2 linked regions of the Cellvibrio sp. PSBB006 genome follow. The protein of the gene in region 1 interacts with the protein of each later gene in a pairwise test. Links are inferred from orthologs where the notes say so. Each region holds a gene or a part of one and is shown in the gene's direction. Other genes may lie near its edges.

Region 1 (3,231 bases):
GCATGGGGCGCAGTCTTAAACAATAATGTTGCTGTCAATAATCTATCCGCGACAACAAATAACCTACTGAACTATCAGATTTCCGTACCTGCGGGTGCTACCAATCTGACCATCACCACCAACAGTGGATCAGGTGATGCAGACCTTTATGTGAGGGCAGGGAGCCAACCCACTTTATCATCCTATGATTGCCGCCCTTACTTGAATGGCAATAATGAGAGCTGTGCATTTTCGTCTCCCCAAGCGGCGGTGTATTACATTCAGTTACACGCCTATAGCAGTTTCAGTGGCGTCACACTGGTCGCAAGTTACTCGACGTCTGGCGGTGGTAGTTCCAGTGGTGCGACCTGGTCCGGTTTTGAAAATTATTATGCGGATGCCATCGGTCTTTCCGGCACCGCGTTGAAAAATACCTTGGCAGATATTGCTGAACGTAATCATGTGCGCATGAGTTACGCGCAAGTATGGGATGCGCTCAAGTACACGGATGAAGATCCTGACAACACCAATAACGTTATTTTGCTTTACACCGGCCGCTCACAGGCCAAGTCATTTAACGCGAGCGGCAACAACGATCCAGATGCCTGGAACCGCGAGCACACCTGGCCGAAAAGTCATGGTTTCCCAAGTTCCGGCGATTGGGGTTATACCGATATTCATCATCTTCGCCCCACCGATGCATCGGTCAACTCAACGCGCGGTAACAAAGACTTCGACAACGGCGGTTCAAGCATCAGTGAAGCACCGGGAAATTATACGGACTCCGATAGTTTTCAGCCGCGCAATGCGATTAAGGGCGATGTTGCACGCATGATGTTTTATATGGACGTGCGCTACAACGGCGGCGATGGCACCGGCACAGATGATTTGCAGTTGGTGAACTACACGGGTACCAGCGGTGCTAACCTAGGTAAAATCTGCACCTTGTTGGCCTGGCACAATCAGGACCCGGTAAGCCAGCAAGAAATTAATCGCCATGCGCGCATTGTTGTGCGCCAGGGTAATCGCAATCCTTTTGTCGATTATCCCGCATGGGCGAATGAAATCTGGGGCAGCAGTTGTAATTAATCGTTAGCGCGTAAGAGCCACGCAAGCGTGGCGAGCAGAATCGTTATTGAAACTATCGATCCTGCGGGAGTAGGATAGCCGCACGTTCCCCATGAGAACATGCGGCTATGGACGATAAATCGACGTTTGTTGAGTTAGATCAAGTTTCTTTTGGTTATGGCTCGCGTACCATATTACGCAACATAAGCTTGCGCATTCCGCGCGGGAAGTTGGTTGCCATCATGGGGGGGAGCGGATGTGGCAAGACGACGATTTTGCGCCTTATCGGCGGCCAGATTAAACCGACATCCGGGCGCGTAATGGTGGATAACCAATCGGTCGCCGCGTTGAATACCCATCAGCTTTTTTTATTGCGCCGCAAGATGGGCATGCTGTTTCAAATGGGTGCGTTGTTTACCGATCAAACGGTGTTTGAAAATGTCGCCTTTCAAATGCGCGAACACACCAACTTGCCGGAACCATTAATTCGCAATCTGGTATTGATGAAACTGCAGGCCGTCGGTTTGCGCGGTGCTCACCATTTAATGCCATCCGAGTTGTCCGGCGGTATGGCGCGGCGGGTAGCCCTGGCTCGCTCCATTGCGCTGGACCCGGAATTAATTCTTTACGATGAACCCTTTGCCGGCCTCGATCCGATCTCCCTGGGTGTAATAGGGCAGTTGGTGCGCCGTTTCAATGACGCCCTGGGCGCTACCTCCATTGTTGTGACGCACGATATTACCGAGTCACTCAATATTGTGGATTATCTTTACATGATTGCGGAAGGTGTGGTCGTTGCTGAAGGTACGCCCGCTGAAATTTATCAATCCACCCACCCTTACCTGAAGCAATTTGTGAATGGCCATGCTGATGGGCCAGTTCCATTTCATTATCCTGCGCCGGATTATGCACACGACCTGCTGGGAGATGGATTATGAAATCCATCGCCGATTACCTGACGTTGCTCGGGCATCAGGTAACGGAACGCTTGGTGTTATTGGGTGCAGTGTTTCATTTTTTATTTTCCATTTTCTTTATGTCGGGCACCTGTCTTCGTCGGCCATGGTTGGTGGTGCGTGAGATTTATTTTGTCGGTGTATTCTCGTTGTTGATTATTACCGTTGCTGGTCTGTTTGTCGGTCTGGTCTTGGGTTTGCAGATGTACGATACGCTGGAGCGTTTTGGTTCCGGCGATAGTGTTGGTATGGTTGTAGCGCTTGCCTTGGTGCGTGAACTCGGGCCGGTGTTATCGGCGCTATTATTTTCAAGCCGCGCTGGTTCAGCCATTACCGCCGAGATTGGCCTAATGAAAACCACCGAACAATTAACCGCATTGGAGATGATGGCGATACAACCGCTGGCACGCGTCATAGCACCGCGTTTTTGGGCCGGTGTTATCTCGCTGCCCTTACTCAATGTTATTTTCTGTGCGGTGGGTATTTGGGGTGGTTATCTGGTTGCTGTGCAATTGTTAGGTGTGGATGTTGGTACGTTTTGGTCACAGATGCAAAACGCGGTGGATTTTCGTCAGGATATTCTGAATGGCGTCATCAAAAGCGTGATTTTTGCGTTTGCTGTCAGCTTGATTGCGGTATTTGAAGGTTATTCTTCGGTACCCACTGCTGAAGGTGTTTCCCGGGCGACAACCCGTACGGTGGTGTTGTCGGCGTTGGTGGTGTTGGCCTTGGATTTTGTGCTGACGGCCTTTATGTTCAGAGGGTTTTGACAATGAACCGTAACATGGTCGATTTGTGGGTTGGCTTCTTTGTGGCGCTCGGTCTGGCGGCGGTGGTGTTTCTCTCGTTGAAGGTGGCTAATCAATCCAGTTTTCGTTCAGCGCCCAGTTATGAAGTACACGCGTACTTTACCAATATCGGCGGATTGAAAATTCATTCGCCGGTAAAGAGTGCCGGTGTGGTTATCGGGCGGGTGAGCGACATTCAATTCGACACCAACAATTACCAGGCAAGGGTGAGTATGGCCCTTGATAATCGCTATCGCTTCAGTGTGGATTCTTCCGCGAGCATTATTACCTCTGGCCTGTTGGGGGAACAATATATTGGTATTGAAGTGGGGGCCGATGACAGCCTGCTGGCCGATGGGGACAATATAGAGTTTACGTCTTCAGCGCTCTTGCTGGAAAAGCTGATCGGTGCGTTTGGTCTTAATCAAGTGAGTGGGGAT
Region 2 (3,206 bases), 2.8 Mb from region 1 along the record:
GGAAGTAACTTTATTTGTATCAAGGCAGTTGAAATCCCGCTGCTGAACCCCACTTCTGGGGCACTGCTTTACCGCTGCCTGACCGGCTTTCGCAGTAAGTTGGCCAGGTGGTTCTGGTGGCAGTTTTCAGTCTCTTTTCACCGGGAATTTACCCCTTGAAATAGCTGACACTGTCGCTATATAGGCAATCACTCGGGGGAATCCCGGCTAAATTTCCGTGTTTAACTGCTTGTTGGAGAAATGAGCTCATGAAAATTCGTCCTTTACATGACCGTGTTGTGGTTCGCCGCAAAGAAGAAGAGAAAAAAACCGCTGGCGGTATCGTTCTGCCCGGTTCTGCAAAAGAAAAGCCAAACCAGGGCGAAGTCTTGGCCGTGGGTAATGGCCGTGTATTGGCAAGTGGTGAATTGCGTCCGTTGGACGTGAAAGTGGGTGATGTGGTGGTGTTCGGCAAATATGCCGGTAGCGACACGATTGAAATCGACGGCGAAGAGCTGGTCATCCTCAACGAAAGCGACATCAAGGCTGTGCTGTTGTAAACCGCTCCTTGCCTGTCACAAACCCTCTGTTGAACGAATTTGAAGGAATTGGAAAATGTCTGCAAAAGAAGTGAAATTTGGTGATAGCGCTCGTCAACGTATGGTTGTCGGTGTAAACATCCTGGCTGACGCCGTTAAAGCAACCCTGGGCCCAAAAGGGCGTAACGTTGTTCTGGAAAAATCTTTCGGCGCACCTACTGTGACCAAAGACGGTGTTTCCGTAGCCAAGGAAATCACCCTGAAAGACAAGTTTGAAAACATGGGCGCGCAAATGGTGAAAGAAGTGGCCTCACGCGCGTCTGACGACGCTGGTGACGGTACCACCACCGCGACTGTACTGGCCCAAGCCATTGTGAACGAAGGTCTGAAGTCTGTTGCGGCGGGCATGAACCCGATGGACCTGAAGCGCGGTATCGACAAAGCCATCACCGCTGCTGTGGCTCACGTCAAGTCAATCGCCCAGCCTTGTGCTGACAGCAAATCTATCTCTCAAGTCGGCACCATCTCTGCCAACAGCGACACGTCAATCGGTGGCCTGATCGCCGAAGCCATGGAAAAAGTGGGCAAAGAAGGTGTGATCACCGTGGAAGAAGGCACCAGCTTGGACAATGAGCTGGACGTGGTAGAAGGTATGCAATTCGACCGTGGTTACCTCTCTCCTTACTTCATCAACAACCAGGACAGCATGAGCGTTGAACAAGACAGCCCATACATCCTGTTGGTTGACAAGAAAATCTCTAATATCCGTGAGTTGCTGCCCGTGCTGGAAGGTGTTGCCAAAGCCGGTAAGCCGCTGGTAATCGTTGCTGAAGACGTTGAAGGCGAAGCGCTGGCGACGTTGGTTGTGAACAACATTCGTGGCATTGTGAAAGTGGCTGCGTGTAAAGCGCCTGGCTTCGGCGACCGTCGTAAGGCCATGTTGCAAGACATCGCTGTGCTGACTGGCGCTACTGTGATTTCTGAAGAAGTGGGTCTGGATCTGGAAAGCGCAACCCTGGAGCATTTGGGTACCGCCAAGCGCGTCACCATGAACAAAGAAAACACTGTGATTGTTGACGGTGCTGGTAAAGCTGACGAGATTAAAGCGCGCGTTCAGCAAATCCGTGTGCAAATCGAAGAAACTACCTCTGATTACGACCGTGAAAAACTGCAAGAGCGCGTTGCCAAACTGGCTGGCGGTGTTGCGGTAATCAAAGTCGGTGCCGCTACTGAAATTGAAATGAAAGAGAAGAAGGCGCGCGTGGAAGATGCTCTGCACGCTACCCGTGCTGCGGTAGAGGAAGGCGTGGTTCCCGGCGGTGGTACTGCGTTGATTCGCGCCGTTGCTGCTATTGCAGACCTCAAAGGCGACAACGAAGATCAAAACGCCGGTATCGGTATTGCCCGTCGTGCGATGGAAGCGCCTTTGCGTCAAATCGTCGCCAACGCCGGTGATGAGCCTTCTGTGGTGGCTGACAAGGTTAAACAAGGCAGCGGTAACTTCGGTTTCAACGCGGCGACTGGTGAATACGGCGATATGCTGGAGATGGGTATTCTCGACCCGGCTAAAGTGACCCGTACTGCACTGCAAGCAGCCGGTTCAATCGCTGGTTTGATGATTACTACCGAAGCCATGATCGCTGACCTGCCGGAAGACAATAAGCCTGCTGCACCAGATATGGGTGGCATGGGCGGAATGGGTGGCATGGGCGGCATGATGTAATTTGCCCATGAGCATTAATTCGCTGTCTTCTGCCGTGAGTGCTGTGTCATACAAACCCGTATGGACTGGCATTAACGAGCAACAGAAGTGAGTTATACTGGCGGCCCTTCGGGGCCGCTTTCGTTTCCAGAAAAATTCTAACAGCCAGCAGGCTTTACGCCCTTTGTAAACTGGCGCTTTGCGACATTCGTGTGCTTGGCCAATCGCTAAGTGAAATTTTGAGATTACGTCTTCTTAAGGAGAATGATTATGGCTTTTGAATTACCTGCACTTCCTTACGCAAAAGATGCCTTGGCTCCGCACATCTCTGCCGAGACCCTGGAATACCATTACGGTAAACACCACAAAACCTACGTGGACAAGTTGAATGGCTTGGTTCCCGGTACCGAGTACGAAGGCAAGAGCCTGGAAGACATCATCAAGACTTCTTCCGGTGGCGTATTCAACAACGCTGCACAAATATGGAACCACACCTTCTATTGGAATTGCCTGAGCCCTAATGGCGGCGGCGAAGCCACCGGTGCCGTAGCTGAAGCCATCAACAAGGCATTTGGCTCCTTCGATAAGTTCAAGGAAGAGTTCACCAACTCGGCTATCAATAATTTTGGTTCTGCCTGGACCTGGTTGGTAAAGAAAGCCGATGGCAGTGTAGCTATCGTTAACACCAGCAATGCGCAAACTCCGCTGACAGACGCTTCTGTCAAAGCCATCCTGACAGTGGATGTGTGGGAGCATGCGTACTACATTGACTATCGCAATTCTCGTCCCAATTACCTGAATGCTTTCTGGTCTTTGGTTAACTGGGAATTTGTTAACGCCAAATACGCTGAATAAGCGTTTCGGGTGTGATAAAAAATCAGGCTTTCGGGCCTGATTTTTTTTGCAACCAGACTGTGTCGTCAGTGTCTTACGGCGGTAAATATAGGGTATTACCAGTTAACATCCTGATATGTAATTTGTCGTTC

Evidence for each region.
Region 2: the proteins of CBR65_RS19580 (region 1) and groL interact in binary tests that used the Escherichia coli proteins (3 or more experiments, as listed by UniProt). The link is inferred for Cellvibrio sp. PSBB006 from one-to-one orthologs.

What each region holds. Positions count from the first base shown.
Region 1 is NZ_CP021382.1:4,714,906-4,718,136, forward strand. Bases 175-3,080 are described here. They hold CBR65_RS19580 (ABC transporter ATP-binding protein), read left to right. Parts: upstream 175-1,175; coding sequence 1,176-1,985; downstream 1,986-3,080. Other genes in these bases: CBR65_RS19575 (endonuclease), read left to right, coding at 175-1,068; mlaE (lipid asymmetry maintenance ABC transporter permease subunit MlaE), read left to right, coding at 1,982-2,773; mlaD (outer membrane lipid asymmetry maintenance protein MlaD), read left to right, coding at 2,776-3,080. Also shown: more of CBR65_RS19575, read left to right, coding at 1-174; more of mlaD, read left to right, coding at 3,081-3,231. UniProt on the Escherichia coli protein: Part of the ABC transporter complex MlaFEDB, which is involved in a phospholipid transport pathway that maintains lipid asymmetry in the outer membrane by retrograde trafficking of phospholipids from the outer membrane to the inner membrane.
Region 2 is NZ_CP021382.1:1,957,691-1,960,896, reverse strand. What follows is about bases 37-2,917. They hold groL (chaperonin GroEL), read left to right. Parts: upstream 37-594; coding sequence 595-2,241; downstream 2,242-2,917. Other genes in these bases: sodB (superoxide dismutase [Fe]), read left to right, coding at 2,491-2,917; CBR65_RS08105 (co-chaperone GroES), read left to right, coding at 249-539. Outside these bases: more of sodB, read left to right, coding at 2,918-3,075.